One region of the Streptomyces sp. NPDC093094 genome, then DNA from elsewhere that is predicted to be linked to it. Evidence: predicted binding sites of a transcription regulator. Region 1 holds the regulator's gene; the other holds the start of a gene.
What was found. The regulator HspR, encoded in region 1, represses chaperone genes until heat shock. The targets are predictions, from matches to a motif close to TTGAGNNNNNNNNNCTCAA.
Positions count from the first base shown of each region.

Region 2: lon (endopeptidase La) is a predicted target of HspR. The motif match lies at 1,613-1,631, and genes of this name have one in related genera.

Region 1 covers NZ_JBIVOX010000005.1:240,400-250,786, reverse strand. The annotation lists gene ACIQGV_RS12265 (hypothetical protein) at 116-1,402, shown strand; gene ACIQGV_RS12260 (heat shock protein transcriptional repressor HspR) at 1,522-1,989, opposite strand; gene dnaJ (molecular chaperone DnaJ) at 1,995-3,167, opposite strand; gene grpE (nucleotide exchange factor GrpE) at 3,201-3,851, opposite strand; gene dnaK (molecular chaperone DnaK) at 3,848-5,689, opposite strand; gene ACIQGV_RS12240 ((Fe-S)-binding protein) at 6,260-8,554, shown strand; gene ACIQGV_RS12235 (FG-GAP repeat domain-containing protein) at 8,814-10,100, shown strand; gene ACIQGV_RS12230 (Yip1 family protein) at 10,145-10,387, shown strand, end outside.
Region 2 covers NZ_JBIVOX010000007.1:139,067-149,453, forward strand. The annotation lists gene lon (endopeptidase La) at 1-1,590, opposite strand, end outside; gene ACIQGV_RS16725 (GNAT family N-acetyltransferase) at 1,764-2,432, shown strand; gene ACIQGV_RS16730 (spermidine synthase) at 2,656-3,333, shown strand; gene ACIQGV_RS16735 (response regulator transcription factor) at 3,447-4,190, shown strand; gene ACIQGV_RS16740 (sensor histidine kinase) at 4,187-5,296, shown strand; gene ACIQGV_RS16745 (multifunctional oxoglutarate decarboxylase/oxoglutarate dehydrogenase thiamine pyrophosphate-binding subunit/dihydrolipoyllysine-residue succinyltransferase subunit) at 5,589-9,371, shown strand; gene fxsT (FxSxx-COOH system tetratricopeptide repeat protein) at 9,460-10,387, opposite strand, start outside.

The DNA.
Region 1 (10,387 bases):
CCGCTTCACGCGTTCACCGCTTCACGCGTTCACGTCTTCATGTGTTCACGCATTCGCGTTTCACGTCTTTCGTCTTCCGTCCGTCTCGTCCAGTGATTCCTGGGGGGAGTCCACCATGTCCGCTCGTCTCGCCGCCGCCCGCCGTATCCGTACCGTGGCCGCGGCCGCCCTGGTCGCCGCCGTCGCCGGTACCGCCTTCGTCCCGGCCGCCGCGACCGCCGCGGAAGGGACGGGCAAGCCGCTGACCATGACGCTGGGCGCCCCCGTACCCGACAGCACGGTCGAACGCGGCGGAGACACCCGGTCGATGACGCTGACGGTCACCAACTCATCGGACCGGGCACAGGACTTCCGGGCATGGCTGCCCGGCACGGCCGAGGGCCCGAGCCCGCTGCTGAAGGACTCGGTCGTCTTCGGCGTCACCGCGCTCGACGCGCCGGCCACCAAGTCCGCGACGGGCCGTCAGGACGGCCAGTGGCAGGGCCTGTTCTTCCCCGCCTCCGGCGACGCCTCCTCCGCCTTCTCCGTCCCGGCCCACGAGGAGTTCACCTGGAAGGTCACCTTCGGCCTGGGCGCGAGCTACCCCGGCAACGACGGAGACTTCACCCTGACCGCCCAGCCGCTGGGCGGCAACGTCACCGCCGACCCGGCCCGCAACACCGTGGTCCTCGACACCGAGCCGGCGATCGAGCCCGGCACCCTGGAGGTCCGGCTGGACCCGACCGCCGGGGTCGTCCTGCGCCCGGGCGAGCACGCCGCGATGGCGCTGTCCACCCTCGCCACCGGCCCCGGGGAGTTCCCCGCCGAGATCGACCGCACCCTGGTGATCGACGCCTCCGAGGACATGGACTTCGGCCTGAAGGCCGAGATCGGCGGCAGGACCGTGAAGCTCGCGGAGCCCGCCCCGAACCGCTTCGAACTGCCCGCCCTCCCCAAGGGCTTCGGCTCCGCCGCAGGCCGGGACGTGCTGAAGCTGGACCTCTCGCTGGACAAGGGCTCCGAGGTCGCGAAGGAGACCCGGGTGAGGCTCCACGCGCTGTACGAGATGGAGGAGGGGCAGCCGTTCGTCGACTCCCTCGCCGACGCCCGGATCCGCCCGGCACAGACCTCCACCGGGTCCCCGTCGCCCTCGGCGTCGCCGTCCACGCAGCCGTCGTCGCCGGCCCCGTCGGCCACCCCGGCCGAGTCCGCCTCCCCCGGCGCCACCGCGGCCCCGTCCGCCGCCACGACCACCGCCGCGGCCGGCACGACCGGCGGCACGTCGGGCGGTACGACCACCACCGGCGCCCTCGCCTCCACCGGTTCCGGCGCCGGCCTGTACGCCACCGTCGCGGGTGCCCTGCTCGCGCTCGGGTTCGCAGCGGCCGCGATCGGCAGGCGCCGTCGCGCCACGGCCGCCTGACGCCTGAAGCCTGACGCCTGACGCCACTCCACGCCGCTTCACGCCGCGGCACACGGAAGGGCCCGGAGGTCTGTGACCTCCGGGCCCTTCCGTGCGTTCGTCCCGCGTGCCGTCGTGGGTCAGTCGCCCGGCTGCTGCCGCTTCGGCCGCCACACCACCAGTGCGCTGGTCTGCTGCACCTCCTGGTACGGCACCAGGTCGCGCCGGTACGACGCGTGCACCGCGGCCTCGCGCTGCTGCATCGCCGCCGCGGCCCCGTCCAGGGCCGCCTGGAGCTCCGCGGCCCGGGCCTGGAGCGCCGCGACCTGGTTCTCCAGTTCGATGATGCGCTTGATGCCGGCCAGGTTGATGCCCTCGTCCTGCGACAACTGCTGCACCTGGCGGAGCAGTTCGATGTCACGGGCCGAGTAGCGGCGGCCCCGCCCGGCCGTGCGGTCCGGGGAGACCAGGCCGAGGCGGTCGTACTGACGCAGCGTCTGCGGGTGCAGGCCCGAGAGCTGGGCCGCCACCGAGATGACATAGACCGGGGTCTCGTCGGTCAGTTCGTACGAGAATCCCCCGCGCTGACGGGGACGACGACCGTCCATCTGACTCAGGCTCCCTTCGCGGCCTCGAACAGCTCCGCCCGCGGGTCCTCGCCCGCGGTCGCCTCGCGATACGCCTCCAGGGCGTCACGAGCCTTCTCCGACAGCCCCGCCGGAACACTCACCTCGACGGTGATCAGCAGATCGCCGCGGGTGCCGTCCGTGCGGACCGCTCCCTTGCCCCGCGCCCGCATGGTGCGGCCGTTGGGCGTGCCCGGGGGCAGCTTCAGCGTGACGGCGGGGCCGCCCAGGGTGGGCACCCTGACCTCGCCGCCGAGGGTCGCCTCGGTGAAGGTCACCGGCACGGTCACGGTCAGGTTGTCGCCCTTGCGGCCGAAGACCGGGTGCTCGCCGACATGGACGACGACATAGAGGTCGCCGGCCGGGCCGCCGCGCTCGCCGGGGGCGCCCTTGCCGCGCAGCCGGATCCGCTGGCCGTCGGAGACCCCGGCGGGGATGCGGACCTGCATGGTGCGGGAGGACTTGGCCCGGCCGCTGCCCTTGCAGACGTCGCAGGGGTCCTCCGCGATCAGACCGCGGCCCTTGCAGTCCGGGCAGGGGTCGGTGAGGGAGAAGCCGCCGCCCGAGCCCCGCGCGACCTGGCCGGTGCCGACGCAGGTCGGGCACACACGCGGTGTGCCGTTCTTGTCGCCGGTGCCGGAGCATGCCTTGCAGGGGGCCTGGGAGGACATCCGCAGCGGGACGGTCGCGCCCTCGATGGCCTCGGTGAAGCTCAGCGTGACCTCGGACTCGATGTCCTGGCCGCGCTTGGGCTGGGTGCGGGTGCCGGTGGCGCCGCCCCGGTTGAACAGGCCCCCGAGGACGTCGCCGAAACCGCCGCCGAAACCGCCGCCCGCGTTCTGGGCGTTGCCTCCGAAGAGGTCGCCCAGGTCGAAGTTGAACGAGCCTCCGCCCGCGCCCGGCCCCGGGCGGAAACCGCCGTTGCCGAACAGCGCGCGGGCGTCGTCGTACTCCTTGCGCTTCTTGGGGTCGCCGAGGACGTCGTTCGCCTCGGAGATCTCCTTGAAGCGTTCCTCGGCCTTGGCGTTGCCCTTGTTCGCGTCCGGGTGGAACTCCCGGGCGAGCTTGCGGTAGGCCTTCTTGATCTCGGCCTCGGTGGCGTCCTTGGGGACGCCGAGGACCTTGTAGTAGTCCTTCTCGATGAAGTCCTTGGTGCTCATCCCCGACGTCCCTCCTTCCCCTCGGTGTCTACGTCAGCCCTCCTCAGGGCCGTTGTCCTTGTCGTCGCCCGCCGTGTCCTCCTCGGACCCCTCGGCCTTGACCGTCTGCGCACCCGGCTGCGGCTCGGCGACGGCCACCCGCGCGGGGCGGATGGTGCGCTCGCCGATGCGATACCCCGGCTGGAGGATCGCGACGCAGGTCGTCTCGGTGACGTCCGGCGCGTAGGAGTGCATCAGGGCCTCGTGGATCGTCGGGTCGAAGGGCTCGCCCTCCTTGCCGAACTGCTGGAGACCCATCTTGGCGGCGACGGTCTCCAGCGACTCCGCGACGGACTTGAAGCCGCCGACCAGCTCGCCGTGCTCCCGCGCGCGCCCGATGTCGTCGAGCACGGGCAGGAGTTCGGTCAGGAGGTTCGCGATGGCGATCTCCTTGACCGCGATCCGGTCGCGCTCCACTCGGCGGCGGTAGTTCTGGTACTCGGCCTGGAGCCGCTGGAGGTCGGCCGTGCGCTCACCGAGCGCGGTGCGGACCTGGTCCAGCTGAGCCAGCAGACCGGCGTCTGCGGTTCCGTCCCCGGCCGGGGCCGCCCCCTCTTCGGGGGCGGCCTTCGGCTCGGCGTCGTCAGGGGTGGCGCCGGAGGGGACGTCGGGCTTCTCCTCGAAGCCCGGGGTCTCCTCCGTCACGCGGCACCGTCCTTGCGCTCGTCGTCGACGATCTCGGCGTCGACCACGTCGTCGTCGGCCCGGCCGGCGTCCTCGGTGGGGGCGCCGCCCGCGGCCTGGGCGGCCTGGGCGTCGGCGTACATGGCCTGGCCGAGCTTCTGCGAGACCGCCGCGACCTTCTCGGTGGCGGTGCGGATCTCGGCGGTGTCCTCGCCCTTGAGCGTCTCCTTCAGCTCGGCGACGGCACCCTCGACCTCGGTCTTGATCTCGCCGGGGACCTTGTCCTCGTTGTCCTTGAGGAACTTCTCGGTCTGGTAGACGAGCTGCTCGCCCTGGTTGCGGACCTCGGCGGCCTCGCGGCGGCGGTGGTCCTCGTCCGCGTACTGCTCGGCCTCCTGGCGCATCCGGTCGACCTCGTCCTTCGGCAGCGAGGAGCCGCCGGTGACGGTCATCTTCTGCTCCTTGCCCGTGCCCAGGTCCTTGGCGGTCACGTGCATGATGCCGTTGGCGTCGATGTCGAAGGACACCTCGATCTGCGGGACGCCGCGCGGCGCCGGGGGCAGACCGGTCAGCTCGAACATGCCGAGCTTCTTGTTGTAGGCCGCGATCTCGCGCTCACCCTGGTAGACCTGGATCTGCACGGACGGCTGGTTGTCCTCGGCCGTCGTGAAGATCTCGGACCGCTTGGTCGGGATCGTGGTGTTGCGCTCGATGAGCTTGGTCATGATGCCGCCCTTGGTCTCGATGCCGAGGGACAGCGGGGTCACGTCGAGGAGCAGGACGTCCTTGACCTCACCCTTGAGGACACCGGCCTGGAGCGAGGCGCCGATGGCGACGACCTCGTCCGGGTTCACACCCTTGTTGGCGTCCTTGCCGCCGGTCAGCTCCTTGACGAGCTCGGCGACGGCGGGCATACGGGTGGAGCCGCCGACCAGGACGACGTGGTCGATCTCGCTGAGGGAGATGCCGGCGTCCTTGATGACGTTGTGGAACGGCGTCTTGCAGCGCTCCAGCAGGTCCGCGGTCAGCTGCTGGAACTGGGCGCGGGTGAGCTTCTCGTCGAGGTGCAGGGGGCCCTCGGCGGAGGCGGTGATGTAGGGCAGGTTGATCGAGGTCTCGGTGGAGGAGGACAGCTCGATCTTGGCCTTCTCGGCAGCCTCGCGCAGGCGCTGGAGGGCCATCTTGTCCTTGGCGAGGTCCACGCCGTGGCCGGCCTTGAACTGCTGCACCAGGTAGTCGACGACGCGCTGGTCCCAGTCGTCACCACCGAGGTGGTTGTCGCCGTTGGTGGCCTTCACCTCGACGACGCCGTCGCCGATCTCCAGCAGCGAGACGTCGAAGGTGCCGCCACCGAGGTCGAAGACCAGGATGATCTGCTCGTCCTTGTCGAGGCCGTAGGCCAGCGCGGCGGCGGTCGGCTCGTTGACGATGCGCAGGACGTTCAGACCGGCGATCTCGCCGGCCTCCTTCGTCGCCTGGCGCTCGGAGTCGTTGAAGTAGGCCGGGACGGTGATGACCGCGTCGGTCACCTTCTCGCCCAGGTAGGACTCGGCGTCGCGCTTCAGCTTCTGCAGGATGAACGCGCTCATCTGCTGCGGGTTGAAGGTCTTCCCGTCGAGCTCGATCTTCCAGTCCGTGCCCATGTGGCGCTTCACGGAGCGGATGGTCCGGTCCACGTTGGTGACCGCCTGGCGCTTGGCGACCTCGCCGACGAGCACCTCGCCGTTCTTGGCGAAGGCGACGACGGACGGCGTGGTCCTGGCGCCCTCTGCGTTGGTGATGACGGTGGGCTCGCCGCCTTCAAGAACGCTGACGACGGAGTTAGTCGTGCCCAGGTCGATGCCGACCGCACGTGCCATGGTTGATTCCTCCAGCTGACTTGAGTGGAACGGACTCAAGTGTGCATGAGGCTCCGCTCCGGGTCAACAGACCTGAGTCGCACGGACTCAACTCTTATCCGTTCCTTACACGCAACCGGCCACTGACCTGCGACGACACCTCGCCCTGTGACGCACACGACGTCATCCCGGACAGCACGAGCGTCACTCCCGAGGCACCGGACACCCCCGGAGCCCAGCCGTCACGCAGCGGCGGACACCCGTCCGGCCGGCCGGTTCCACCCCCGCGCGCGGGGCCGCGGAAGCAGCGGCGGGAAACAGGGAGACGACGGCGGGAAGCGGGGCGACGGCGGCGGAGACGATCCCGTGGGGCACCGGACCAAATTAAGGCGGATGTCATGATTTGGTACGTACGACGCATCGAGTCGGCGTGCCGTCGCGGCGCGATCACTGAGGGCTGCCTCAGCGACGCAGATCACCGAGCGCCTGACTACAGTGCGGCCAGGGATACGGGTTAGTCTCAGAGGACTGTATAAGTTACCGCTTAGTAATCTCCCCGAAGAACCCCTCGCAGGCCCGAGGAGCCCCGAAATGCAACTCGCCGCGATCATCGTGTCGATGGTCCTGATGGCAGTCGGCGTCGCCCTGTTCGGCCGCGCCGTCCTTCAGATCTTCCGGTTCATGATGCTCGGCCAGCCTCTCCCGGCCGGTGCCCGGACCAACGATCCCGTCCTGCGCACCATCACCGTGGTCAAGGAGTTCCTCGGCCACACCCGGATGAACCGCTGGGGCATCGTCGGCATCGCGCACTGGTTCGTGGCGATCGGCTTCTACACGCTGCTGCTGACCATCGTGAACGCCGTCGGACAGCTGTTCCAGGCCGACTGGATCCTGCCGGTCATCGGCGACTGGGCGCCGTACAACGTCTTCGTCGAGTTCATCGGCACCATGACGATCGTCGGCATCCTCGTGCTGATCGCGATCCGCCAGCTGTCGCGGCCGGACCGGCCGGGCCGCAAGTCCCGGTTCGCGGGCTCCAACACCGGCCAGGCGTACTTCGTCGAGACCGTCATCCTCGTCGTCGGCGTCTGCATCTTCATGCTGCACGCCCTCGAAGGCGCCCAGCACCACGTCGACGGCTACGAGGCGTCCTTCTTCGTCTCGTACCCGGTCGTGTCGTGGCTGGAGGGCATGGACCTGTCCACCCTCCAGAACCTCACCTACCTCTTCGCGGGCCTGAAGATCGCGGCGTCCTTCATCTGGATGATCACGGTCTCCCTGAAGACCGACATGGGTGTGGCCTGGCACCGGTTCCTCGGCTTCCCGAACATCTGGTTCAAGCGCAACGCCGACGGCGGGACCGCGCTGGGCGCGCTGCTGCCGATGACCTCCGGCGGCAAGCCGATCGACTTCGCGGACCCGGGCGACGACGACGTCTTCGGCGTCTCCCAGGTCGAGCAGTTCTCCTGGAAGGGCCTGCTGGACTTCTCCACCTGCACCGAGTGCGGCCGCTGCCAGTCGCAGTGCCCGGCGTGGAACACCGGCAAGCCGCTCTCCCCGAAGCTGCTGATCATGTCGCTGCGCGACCACGCCCACGCCAAGGCGCCCTACCTGCTCGCGGGTGGCGGCAAGACCATGGAGGGCGAGGAGAAGGCGTCCGAGGAGCAGCTGGCCGGCGTGCCCGCCGCGGCTCTGGCCGAGGCCGAGCGGCCGCTGATCGGCACCGCCGAGGAGAACGGCGTCATCGACCCGGACGTCCTGTGGTCCTGCACCACCTGCGGCGCCTGTGTCGAGCAGTGCCCCGTCGACATCGAGCACATCGACCACATCGTCGACATGCGCCGCTACCAGGTGATGATCGAGTCCGCGTTCCCGTCCGAGGCGGGCACGATGCTCAAGAACCTGGAGAAGAAGGGCAACCCCTGGGGCCTGGCGAAGAAGCAGCGCCTGGAGTGGACCAAGGAGGTCGACTTCGAGATCCCGGTCGTCGGCCGTGACATCGAGGACCTCACCGAGGTCGAGTACCTCTACTGGGTCGGCTGCGCCGGCGCCCTGGAGGACCGCGCGAAGAAGACCACCAAGGCATTCGCCGAGCTGCTGCACATCGCGGGCGTCAAGTTCGCGATCATGGGCGGCGACGAGAAGTGCACCGGCGACTCCGCCCGCCGCCTCGGCAACGAGCCCCTGTTCCAGGAGCTCGGCATGGAGAACGTCATGGCCCTGAACACGGCGTTCGGCGAGGAGCTGGACGACGAGGGCAAGGTCGTCGCGGAGTCCGCCAGGCCGAGGTCGGCGAAGAAGATCGTCGCCACCTGCCCGCACTGCCTCAACACCCTCGGCAACGAGTACCCGCAGATCGGCGGCGACTACGAGGTCATCCACCACACCCAGCTGCTCCAGCACCTCGTCGACGAGGGCAAGCTGGTCCCGGTGACCCCGGTCGAGGGCATCATCACCTACCACGACCCCTGCTACCTGGGCCGCCACAACAAGATCTACACGCCTCCGCGCGAGATCATCGAGAAGGTCCCGGGCCTGCGCAACGAGGAGATGCACCGCCACAAGGAGCGCGGCTTCTGCTGCGGCGCCGGCGGCGCCCGGATGTGGATGGAGGAGCGGATCGGCAAGCGCATCAACAACGAGCGCGTCGACGAGGCCCTCTCCCTCAACCCCGACATCATCTCCACCGCCTGCCCGTTCTGCCTGGTCATGCTCACCGACTCGGTCAACGGCAAGAAGAACGACGGCAAGGCCAAGGAGTCCGTCCAGGTCGTCGACGTCGCCCAGCTCCTCCTCGACTCGGTCAAGACGCCCGTCCCCGACGAGGAGCCCCCGGCCGGCACCGCCGACTCGGAGAACGAGCCCGAGCCGGAGCCGGTGAAGTAACCGCGCGCCACACGCCGCCGGTCCTGCCCGACGCCCCCCGCCCGCACCGGGCGGGGGGCGTCGTGGGTTCCGGGCGCACGGGAGCCGTACGGGCTGCCGTACGGGCTGCCGTACGGGCTTTTCCGGGGTGGCCGGAGAGGAGGCGACAGGGGCGTTTCGGACTTCCGCTCCGGGCCGGGCCCCGGCACTACCCCCGCAATCGAACGCGTGCTTCACTACTGAGTCGTAGGCAACGGTGCTGACGAGGTGGACGGTGCGGATGCGAACCCTCGGGACGGGTGCGGCGGTGCTCGGCTGCCTTCTCCTGCTGGCGGCCTGCGGCCCCACTCCCGACGGCCCGAAGGCGGCGGCGAAGGACACCTCCCTGAAGGCGGCCCAGGCCCCGGCCCGGCTCCCCGTGCCGCGCGGCGAGGGCAGTGGGACCGCGGACGACTTCAACGGGGACGGACGCCGCGACCTCGTGCTCAACGACCTGGTCAAGGCGCAGGCGCACAGCGACGACGCCGGCATCGGGATCGTCTACGGCGGCCCCGACGGGCTCACGCCCGGCGCCCGGCAGCTGCTGGACCCGGCCCGCCAGGCGGCGCCGACCGACGGCGAGCTGCCGGCCGTGTTCGACGCTGAGGCGAGCTGCGACCTGGACGCGGACGGGTTCACCGACCTCGTCGTGTCGACCGACCCGCCCTTCGACGGACAGGGGCAGCCCCCCGTCCCGCTCCAGATCCTCTTCGGCTCGCCCCAGGGACTCACCGGCAAGGCCGTCAAGCTGGTGATCCCCGCCGCCGCCCGCGCCGGCAACGACTGGCCCGACCAGCCGGTGTGCGGCGACTTCGACGGCGACGACCGGGCCGACCTGGTCGTGCACGCCTCCGACCGGCAACTGAGCTTCCTGAGCGGCCCCTTCGACCGCAAGGGCGCACCGCACGCGGCCGGCGCGCCGCTCCCGTCCCCCGGCAACCTGCCCTCCGGCCCGGTCGCCGACGTCGACCGCGACGGCTACGACGACCTGGTCGTGCGTACCGCCGAGGGCTCCGCCACCGCCGACGTCGTCCTCGGCGGCCCCACCGGCCCCGCCCGCACCGGCGCCGCCCTGCCCGAGGGACGCGACGTGGCCCTCGGGCGCTTCGGCCGCGGCGCGGACCTGGACGCCGCGGTCGGCGGCATCGCCGAGACGGCCCTGCGCTACGACCTCCCGGCCGCCGCACGGGGCGCCCTCGCCCTCGGCGGCTCGCTCCTGGACTCCGCCGACTTCGACGGCGACGGCCTGAGCGAACTCGTCTCCAGCGGCTCCGGGATCCGCGTCCTGCACGGCCGTACGACGGGACCGTCCCCCGAGGACATGGTCACGGTCAGACCCGCCGCCTCCGGCACGTCCCGCGTCCTGGCCGCCGCGGACTTCGACGGCGACGGGCGGGCCGACCTGGTCGTACGGACGTATCTGGGCGAGACGAAGGACACGGTCGCCGTGTATCCGGGCGTGAAGCGGGGGGTGGTCGCCGGGACGCCCGTCGTCACGTTCTCCACGGACGACTTCCTGGCGGACTGAGCCCGCCCCGGGCGCCCAAGTCCCTTACGGGAGGCCCGTAGGGGATGTCACAGCTCGGCCGCAAAGGCGGGTCCGGAGGGCCGGGCCCGGCACGTCACTCTCCGGGACCAGGTACGTTCGAAGACGTGGCTGGATTCAGGATCGGACGCGGCGGCCGGGACGACCGCGCCCCGCAAGCGCGACCGCAACACCCCCCGTACGGACAGGCGCCCCAGGGCCCGTCGTACGGCGGCGCCCCTCAGGGCCCGTCGTACGGCTACCCCTCGGCACCTCAGCCGTACCCGCAC
Region 2 (10,387 bases), on a different contig from region 1:
GGCCCGCTCCAGCTGGCGCGGGAGCAGGTGGTCCCGGGCGATGACGACCTTCTCGTCCTCGGTGTAGCCGTCCAGGCGGACCAGCTCCATCCGGTCGAGCAGGGCCTCGGGGATGGCCTCCAGGACGTTGGCCGTGGCCAGGAAGACGACGTCCGAGAGGTCGAGCTCGACCTCCAGGTAATGGTCGCGGAAGGTGTGGTTCTGCGCCGGGTCCAGGACCTCCAGCAGCGCGGCCGCCGGGTCGCCCCGGAAGTCGGAGCCCACCTTGTCGATCTCGTCGAGCAGGACGACCGGGTTCATGGAACCGGCCTCCTTGACCGCACGCACGATCCGGCCGGGCAGCGCGCCGACGTAGGTGCGCCGGTGGCCGCGGATCTCGGCCTCGTCACGGACGCCGCCGAGGGCGACCCGGACGAACTTGCGGCCCATCGCGTGGGCGACGGACTCGCCGAGCGAGGTCTTGCCGACGCCGGGCGGTCCGACGAGGGCGAGCACGGCCCCGCCGCGCCGGCCGCCGATGACGCCCAGCCCGCGGTCGGCGCGCCGCTTGCGGACGGCCAGGTACTCGGTGATGCGCGCCTTCACGTCCTCCAGGCCCGCGTGCTCGGCGTCGAGGACGGCCTTGGCGCCCTGGATGTCGTAGGCGTCCTCGGTGCGCTCGTTCCACGGCAGCTCCAGGACCGTGTCCAGCCAGGTCCTGATCCATGAGCCCTCGGGCGACTGGTCGGAGGAGCGCTCCAGCTTGTCGACCTCCTTGAGGGCGGCCTCGCGGACCTTCTCGGGCAGATCCGCGGCCTCGACGCGGGCGCGGTAGTCGTCGGACTCCTCGGCCGAGTCCTTGGAGTTCTCGCCGTTCAGCTCGCGCAGCTCCTTGCGGACGGCTTCGAGCTGGCGGCGCAGCAGGAACTCGCGCTGCTGCTTGTCGACGCCCTCCTGGACGTCCTTGGCGATGGTCTCGGCGACATCCTGCTCGGCGAGGTGGTCGCGCAGCTGCTGGGTGGCGAGCCTCAGACGGACGACCGGGTCGGCGGTCTCCAGCAGCTCGATCTTCTGCTCGACGGTCAGGAAGGGCGAGTAACCGGAGTTGTCGGCGAGGGCGGACACCTCGTCGATGGCCTGCACCCGGTCGACGACCTGCCAGGCGCCGCGCTTCTTCAGCCAGGTCGTGGCGAGGGCCTTGTACTCCTTGACCAGCTCGGCCACGTGGCCGGGCAGCGGCTCGGGCACCTTCTCGTCGACCCGGGTGCCCTCGACCCACAGCGCCCGGCCGGGACCGGTGGTGCCCGCGCCGATCCTCACGCGGCCACGGCCGCGGATCAGCGCGCCCGGGTCGCCGTCGGCCAGCCGGCCCACCTGCTCCACGGTGCCGAGCACGCCCGTGCCGGCGTAGGTCCCGTCGATGCGCGGCACCAGGAGCACCCTGGGCTTGCCGGGCTCGGTGCGGGCGGCGGCCTGGGCGGCCTCCACCGCGGCCCGTACCTCCGTGTCGTTGAGGTCCAGCGGAACGACCATCCCGGGCAGCACGACCTCGTCGTCGAGCGGCAGCACAGGCAGGGCCAGCGGTGTGAACGCCGTGGACTCAGCAGCCATGATCTCCCCTTCGGCAGTCAAGTTGAGCTATGCCGACTCAATGCATGTGAGCCCCGAGATGTTCCCGGGCTCTTGTTCGCTCTGAGCGATCACGTCTGTCGCGAGGGTGAGACCGCCGAATATCGTCGGCCAGGTAATAGCCAATCGACACCAGAGACCATTACGGGGCGGACATGGACGGCATCGTACGGAGCTGGATCGACGGCTGGGTGGTCTCGCGTGGGGCGGCGCCGCCCCACGCCGAGCCCTGGGGCTGGACGATCGACTCGGGGCTGGCGAAGGAGGTCACCCGGCATGTCCTGGGCGCGGTGGGCGACGACGTCGAGGAGAAGACCGTCCGTGCGGTCTCGGCGTCGGTGACCGGCGAGGGGGTGTGGCTGAAGGTGTTCCGGGACCCCGCGCGGACCGCGGGGTGGCTGGACGGCTCCTGGTGGGTCGACCCCGAGCCGGGCTACCTGATGTCGGCCCCGCTCCCGCCGTGCGCCGCGCCCGCGCCGCCCGCCGGCTACCGGGTGCGCTCCTGGACGGCCGGAGGCGTGACCCGGGTGATGCTCGCCGCCGGGGACGGCTCCTTCGCCGCCCGCGGCCAGATCGCCGTCACCGGCTCCGGCGCCGTGGCCGACCAGATCGAGACCAGCCCCGCCCATCGCCGCCGGGGCCTCGGCTCCTTCGTCATGCGCGCGCTCCAGCACACCGCCGCGGAGCAGGGCGCCCGCACCGGCGTCCTCGCCGGCACCCCGGCGGGCCGGGCCCTGTACACGTCCCTGGGCTGGACGACCAGGGCCCTGCTGACGAGCGCGAGATCGCTCGGCGGACACGAGGCGGCCCGTCCGCAGGGGTGACGGCACACCGTGACGCGGCGCCCCCGAGAGGCACGGGGAGCCGTGCGCACGGCCCCTGCGGGCACACGCGGCACAGGACCCGCGGCGCCGGGCGCCGCCCGTCCGCAGGGGTGACGGGCGGGAGGCCCGGACGGAAGCCCTCGTTCGGGTGGCGGACACCGGCGGACCCGCCGCCGGTGGAAATTCCGTCAACGAACCGTCAGGCAACTGCCAGGATGGGCCGATGCCCACCTCCTACGACACCCCGCAGGTGCTGGACCGTCGCGAGGGCCCCCACGGCGAGGTCGTCCTGCGCCGCCACGGTGATCTGCTCCAGATCATCGCCAACGGCTGCTTCCTGATGGACACCTCGGACGGACGCTCGGAGCGGCTGCTCGTCGACGCGGCGCTGGACGCCCTGGACGGACGCGCCCGGCCGCATGTGCTGGTCGGCGGCCTGGGCGTCGGCTTCTCGCTCGCACACGCCGCGGCGGACCCCCGCTGGGGAAGGATCACGGTGGTCGAGCGCGAGCGGGCCGTCATCGACTGGCACCGGGAGGGGCCGCTCGCGGAGCTGTCCCGCGAGGCCCTCGCCGATCCCCGCACCGGGATCCTGGAAGCCGATCTCGTCGCCCATGTCCATGAGACATGCGCCACGTACGACGCACTCTGTCTGGACATCGACAACGGACCGGACTGGACCGTGTCCGAGGACAACGGAAGCCTGTACTCGCCGGCCGGACTGGCTGCCTGCTCAAGGGCGTTGACGCCCGGCGGGGTGCTCGCCGTGTGGTCCGCGCAGCCCTCTCCCGGTTTCGAGGAAACCTTGCGGAATGCCGGATTCCGGCATGTGCGTACCGAAGAGATCCCCGTTGCCCGGGGCGTTCCGGACGTCGTGCATCTCGGCGTCGGACCTGGATAGCAATGCCGAGGTGACTCCCCGTACGCTGCTTCCCTGACGCCGATCTTTCAAGCGTCGACCGCAGACACGGGATCACCCCACGGATTCCGGAAAGCACACTTCAGGGGCGGGCGATGGAGCAGACACACACCTCCCACAACAACGGCACGGCGACGGCCGCACCGGGTGCGCAGCGCCGGGTGCTGGTGGTCGAGGACGACGCGACGATCGTCGACGCCATCGCGGCCCGCCTGCGCGCCGAGGGATTCCTGGTGCAGACCGCGGGCGACGGGCCCTCCGCGGTCGACACCGCCGAGGCATGGCAGCCGGACCTGCTGATCCTCGACATCATGCTGCCCGGCTTCGACGGCCTGGAGGTCTGCCGCCGGGTGCAGGCCCAGCGTCCGGTGCCGGTGCTGATGCTCACCGCGCGCGACGACGAGACGGACATGCTGGTCGGGCTGGGCGTCGGCGCGGACGACTACATGACGAAGCCGTTCTCCATGCGGGAGCTGGCGGCCCGGGTGCACGTACTGCTGCGGCGGGTGGAGCGGGCCGCGCTGGCGGCCACGACGCCCCGCAGCGGGATCCTGCGCCTCGGCGAGCTGGAGATCGACCACGCGCAGCGCCGGGTCCGGGTGCGCAGCGAGGACGTCCACCTCACCCCCACCGAGTTCGACCTGCTGGTCTGCCTGGCGAACACCCCGCGCGCGGTGCTCTCCCGGGAGCAGCTGCTGGCCGAGGTGTGGGACTGGGCGGACGCCTCCGGCACCCGGACGGTCGACAGCCACATCAAGGCGCTGCGGCGCAAGATCGGCGCCGAGCGGATCCGCACGGTGCACGGCGTCGGCTACGCCCTGGAGACCCCGACGCCATGAGCGGGGGGCGGCCGGCCGCGCGGAGGAGCCCCGGGGAGCCCCGGGGCGGCGTACGCCCGTTCTCGGTCAAGACCAAGCTGGGCGCCCTGGTCGTCATCTCGGTGCTGATCACCACCGGACTGTCGGTGATCGCCGTGCACACGAAGACGGAGCTGCGCTTCATCACGGTCTTCTCGATGATCGCCACGCTGCTGATCACGCAGTTCGTGGCCCACTCGCTGACCTCGCCGCTGGACGAGATGAACCTGGTGGCCCGCTCGATCTCGTACGGCGACTACACCCGCCGGGTGCGCGAGAACCGCCGGGACGAGCTGGGCGACCTGGCCCAGACGATCAACGTCATGGCCGACGAGCTGGAGGCGCAGGACCGTCAGCGCAAGGAGCTGGTGGCGAACGTCTCGCACGAGCTGCGGACCCCCATCGCGGGTCTGCGCGCGGTGCTGGAGAACATCGTGGACGGGGTCACCGAGGCCGACCCCGAGACCATGCGCACGGCACTGAAGCAGACCGAGCGGCTCGGCCGGCTGGTGGAGCAGCTGCTGGACCTGTCGCGGCTGGACAACGGCGTCGTCCCGCTGAAGACGAGGCGCTTCGAGGTGTGGCCGTACCTCTCGGGCGTGCTGAAGGAGTCCAACATGGTCGCCTCGGCGCGCGCGGGCATCACCTCCGGCTCGGGCAGCCACACGCGCGCGGACGTGCATCTGGCGCTGGACGTGTCGCCGCCGGAGCTGACCGCGCACGCCGACCCGGAACGTATCCACCAGGTGGTGGCGAATCTCATCGACAACGCGGTCAAGCACAGCCCCCCGCACGGCCGGGTCACGGTGAAGGCGCGGCGCGGCCCGCATCCGGAGTCGCTGGAGCTGGAGGTCCTGGACGAGGGGCCGGGCATCCCGAAGTCGGAGTGGCACAAGGTCTTCGAGCGGTTCAACCGCGGCGCGATGACCCGGCCGCACGGGCCGGGCAGCGACGGCGGCACCGGACTGGGGCTGGCGATCGCCCGCTGGGCCGTGGATCTGCACGGCGGCCGGATCGGGGTGGCCGAATCCGAGCGGGGCTGCCGGATCCTTGTCACCCTTCCAGGGGTCCCTCACCCGTCGAATTGACGTAGGGTTCGAACCGGAGTCCCAAGATCCACGGGCGTCCGCACTGACGGACACGTGTGATCAGGCACAGGTCCCCGCCGATCAGGCGCCGGACCTGCATCGACGCACCCTCTGAGCGACCTCACAGAAGCGGAACCCCGCTTGCTTCCCGCCATTTACGGCCCCGAAACACCCGCTGTAATGTGACTTACGCGACGATGAACCGACCTGGCCTGACCTTCTCGGTCTTGGAGGCGTAGCCTTTATTCCCGCTGTCCATCACCTTGTGAAGCGGAAGAGGGCGGTTGCCGCCGTGTCGCCACAGTCCCCCAGTAACTCGAGCGCCCCTACCACCGAGGCCGACCAAGCGGGTAAGAATCCCGCCGCCGCGTTCGGTGCCAACGAGTGGCTCGTCGACGAGATCTATCAGCAGTACCTCCAGGACCCGAATTCGGTAGACCGTGCCTGGTGGGACTTCTTCGCCGACTACAAGCCGGGGGCCGCCGCGTCCCAGGCTCCGGCGGGTACCGCGGCCGCGGGGGCCGCGGAGACCACCACCACAGCTCCCGCCGCCCCGGCTCCGGCCGCGCAGGCCCCTCAGGCCGCCCGGCCCGCCGCCGTCCCGGCCCCCGCCCCGGCTCCGGCCGCGGCGGCTCCGGCTCCGGCGAAGCCCGCCGCCGCCCCGAAGCCGGCCGCCGCCAAGGCCGCCCCGGCGACCGAGGCCCCGGCAGGTCCGGAGTTCGTGACGCTGCGCGGCCCGGCCGGTGCCGTCGTGAAGAACATGGACGCCTCGCTGGACGTGCCGACCGCCACCTCGGTGCGCGCCGTCCCGGTGAAGCTGCTGTTCGACAACCGCATCGTCATCAACAACCACCTCAAGCGCGCCCGCGGCGGGAAGATCTCCTTCACGCACCTCATCGGGTACGCGATGGTGCGCGCGATCAAGGCCATGCCGTCGATGAACTGGTCCTACCAGGTCAAGGACGGCAAGCCCACCCTGGTCAAGCCTGAGCACGTCAACCTCGGCCTCGCCATCGACCTGGTCAAGCCCAACGGCGACCGCCAGCTGGTCGTCGCGGCGATCAAGAAGGCCGAGACGCTGAACTTCTTCGAGTTCTGGCAGGCGTACGAGGACATCGTCCGTCGCGCCCGCGACAACAAGCTGACGATGGACGACTTCACCGGTGTCACGGTCTCCCTGACCAACCCCGGCGGCCTCGGCACCGTCCACTCCGTGCCGCGTCTGATGCCGAACCAGTCCGTGATCATGGGCGTCGGCTCCATGGACTACCCGGCGGAGTTCCAGGGCACCTCCCAGGACACCCTGAACAAGCTCGGCGTCTCCAAGGTCATGACGCTCACGTCGACCTACGACCACCGGGTGATCCAGGGCGCCGCCTCCGGCGAGTTCCTGCGGGTCGTCGCGAACCTGCTGCTCGGCGAGAGCAGCTTCTACGACGACATCTTCGAGGCCCTGCGGATCCCGTACGAGCCGGTCCGCTGGCTGAAGGACATCGACGCCTCCCACGACGACGACGTCACCAAGGCCGCCCGGGTCTTCGAGCTGATCCACTCCTACCGGGTCCGCGGCCACGTCATGGCCGACACCGACCCGCTGGAGTACCGCCAGCGCAAGCACCCCGACCTGGACATCGTCGAGCACGGCCTCACCCTGTGGGACCTGGAGCGCGAGTTCGCCGTCGGCGGTTTCGCCGGCAAGTCCCTGATGAAGCTGCGCGACATCCTCGGCGTGCTGCGCGACTCGTACTGCCGCACCACCGGCATCGAGTTCATGCACATCCAGGACCCCAAGCAGCGCAAGTGGATCCAGGACCGCATCGAGCGCCCGCACACCAAGCCGGAGCGCGAGGAGCAGCTGCGCATCCTGCGCCGGCTGAACGCGGCGGAGGCGTTCGAGACCTTCCTGCAGACGAAGTACGTCGGCCAGAAGCGCTTCTCCCTGGAGGGCGGCGAGTCCGTCATCCCGCTGCTCGACGCGGTGCTGGACAGCGCGGCCGAGTCGCGGCTGGACGAGGTCGTCATCGGCATGGCCCACCGCGGCCGGCTGAACGTCCTGGCGAACATCGTCGGCAAGTCCTACGCCCAGATCTTCCGCGAGTTCGAGGGCAACCTCGACCCGAAGTCGATGCACGGCTCCGGCGACGTGAAGTACCACCTGGGCGCCGAGGGCACCTTCACGGGCCTCGACGGCGAGCAGATCAAGGTCTCCCTGGTCGCGAACCCCTCGCACCTGGAGGCGGTGGACCCGGTCCTGGAGGGCGTCGCGCGCGCCAAGCAGGACATCATCAACAAGGGCGGCACGGACTTCACCGTCCTGCCGGTGGCGATCCACGGCGACGCGGCCTTCGCGGGCCAGGGCGTGGTGGCCGAGACCCTGAACATGTCGCAGCTGCGCGGTTACCGCACCGGCGGCACGGTCCACGTCGTCATCAACAACCAGGTCGGCTTCACCGCGGCCCCCGAGTCCTCGCGTTCCTCCATGTACGCGACGGACGTGGCCCGCATGATCGAGGCCCCGATCTTCCACGTCAACGGCGACGACCCCGAGGCCGTCGTCCGCGTGGCGCGACTCGCCTTCGAGTTCCGCCAGGCGTTCAACAAGGACGTGGTGATCGACCTCATCTGCTACCGCCGCCGCGGTCACAACGAGTCGGACAACCCGGCCTTCACCCAGCCGCTGATGTACGACCTGATCGACAAGAAGCGCTCGGTGCGCAAGCTCTACACCGAGTCCCTGATCGGTCGCGGCGACATCACCCTGGAAGAGGCCGAGCAGGCGCTGCAGGACTACCAGGGGCAGCTGGAGAAGGTCTTCACCGAGGTCCGCGAGGCCACCTCGCAGCCCGCCGCGGCGGAGACCTCCGACCCGCAGGCCGAGTTCCCGGTCGCCGTGAACACCGCGGTGTCCGCCGAGGTCGTCAAGCGGATCGCCGAGTCCCAGGTCAACGTCCCCGACCACATCACCGTGCACCCGCGTCTGCTGCCGCAGCTGCAGCGCCGTGCGGCGATGGTCGAGGACGGCACCATCGACTGGGGCATGGGCGAGACCCTCGCCTTCGGCTCGCTGCTGCTGGAGGGCGTCCCGGTCCGCCTGGCCGGCCAGGACTCCCAGCGCGGCACCTTCGGCCAGCGCCACGCGGTCATCATCGACCGCAGCACCGGCGAGGAGTACACGCCGCTGCAGTACCTCTCCGAGGACCAGTCGCGGCTGAACGTCTACAACTCCCTGCTGTCCGAGTACGCGGCCATGGGCTTCGAGTACGGCTACTCGCTGGCCCGCCCGGACGCGCTCGTGCTGTGGGAGGCGCAGTTCGGCGACTTCGTCAACGGCGCCCAGACGGTCGTGGACGAGTTCATCTCGTCGGCGGAGCAGAAGTGGAGCCAGACCTCCGGCGTCACCCTGCTCCTCCCCCACGGCTACGAGGGCCAGGGACCGGACCACTCGTCCGCCCGCCCGGAGCGCTTCCTCCAGCTGTGCGCGCAGAACAACATGACGGTCGCCATGCCGACCTCGCCGTCGAACTACTTCCACCTCCTGCGGTGGCAGGTGCACAACCCGCACCACAAGCCGCTGGTCGTCTTCACCCCGAAGTCGATGCTGCGCCTGAAGGCCGCGGCGTCGAAGGCGGAGGAGTTCACCACGGGCCAGTTCCGCCCGGTCATCGGCGACGCGTCGGTGGACCCGGCGGCCGTGCGCAAGGTCGTCTTCTGCGCGGGCAAGGTCTACTACGACCTGGAGGCCGAGCGGGTCAAGCGCGGCGTCACCGACACGGCGATCATCCGCATCGAGCGCCTGTACCCGCTGCCGGGTGCGGAGCTCCAGGCGGAGATCAAGAAGTACCCGAACGCCGAGAAGTACCTGTGGGCGCAGGAGGAGCCGGCGAACCAGGGCGCGTGGCCGTTCATCGCCCTGAACCTCATCGACCACCTGGACCTGGCGGTCGGCGCGGACGTCCCGCACGGTGAGCGGCTGCGGCGCATCTCGCGTCCGCACGGCTCGTCCCCGGCGGTCGGCTCCGCGAAGCGCCACCAGGCGGAGCAGGAGCAGCTGGTGCGCGAGGTGTTCGAGGCGTAGTCCTCAGGCGGTCTCCGCCGCCGGACACGGTCGGGCCCGGCACCGAGGTTCTCCGCCTCGGTGCCGGGCCCTTCGCCGTCCGGCGGGCTCAGCCCAGGTAGGGCTCGAAGTCCCAGTAGGGCCGGGTGCGCTGACGGGCGGAGATGGTGTGGGGGTGCTGGGCACCGAGGGTGCGGGTGAGGATCAGCAGCCCGTCCTCCTCCAGCTTCGCCGCCTCCTCCTGCTCGCGTGCCGCCCGTAGATCGGCGGCCAGCGCGATCTGGCAGGACAGCGTCAGCGGGTGCTCGTCCCCGAGGACCCTGCGGGCGCGGCGCAGGGTCTCCCGGCTCAGCTCCGCGGCGTCGCCGATCCGGCCGTTGAAGTTCCGCCCGCTCGCCGCGTTCAGGGCGCACCCGAGCACCCAGGGGTGGTCGGCGTTGAGCGTGGCGGTGAGCCCGGCGAGCGCGGCTTCGAACATCGCCATGGCCTCGGCGCGTTCACCGGCGGCCTGCATGACCAGACCCGTGTTGGACAGCATGCCCGTCGCCACAGGGTGTGCCGGGCCGAGCAGGGCGCGGTAGCCGGCTTCGGCTTCGTCGATGTAATCGCGCGCATGGCTGAGATCGCCGTGCTCGCGCAGATAGTTGCCGTAGTTGTTGACGTGCAGCAGGGTCCGGTAGTGCCCGCGTCCGTGGACCTGCGCCAACTGGTCCACGAGGCTGGCCAGCTCCGGTCCCGAGTCCGACGAGTGGCTCCCTTCGCGGCGGCGGCACATGATGAGCTGGCCGCGTGCCCCGAGGGTCTGCGGGTGCTGGGCGCCCAGCACCTGCACATGGAGCCGGACGACGGGCTCCTGGCGGGCGAGCGCGTCGCGGTAGCGCCCGAGGAGGCGCAGGTCGTGGGTGACGGCACTGCCGGAGTTGAGCGTGCTGATGTGCCGTGCCCGCAGCACGCTCTCCCGTCGGGTCAGCGTCTCCAGGTCGAGTTCCAGGGCTTCGGTGTATCTGCCGAGGAGTCTGAGGCCGACACCGAGGTTG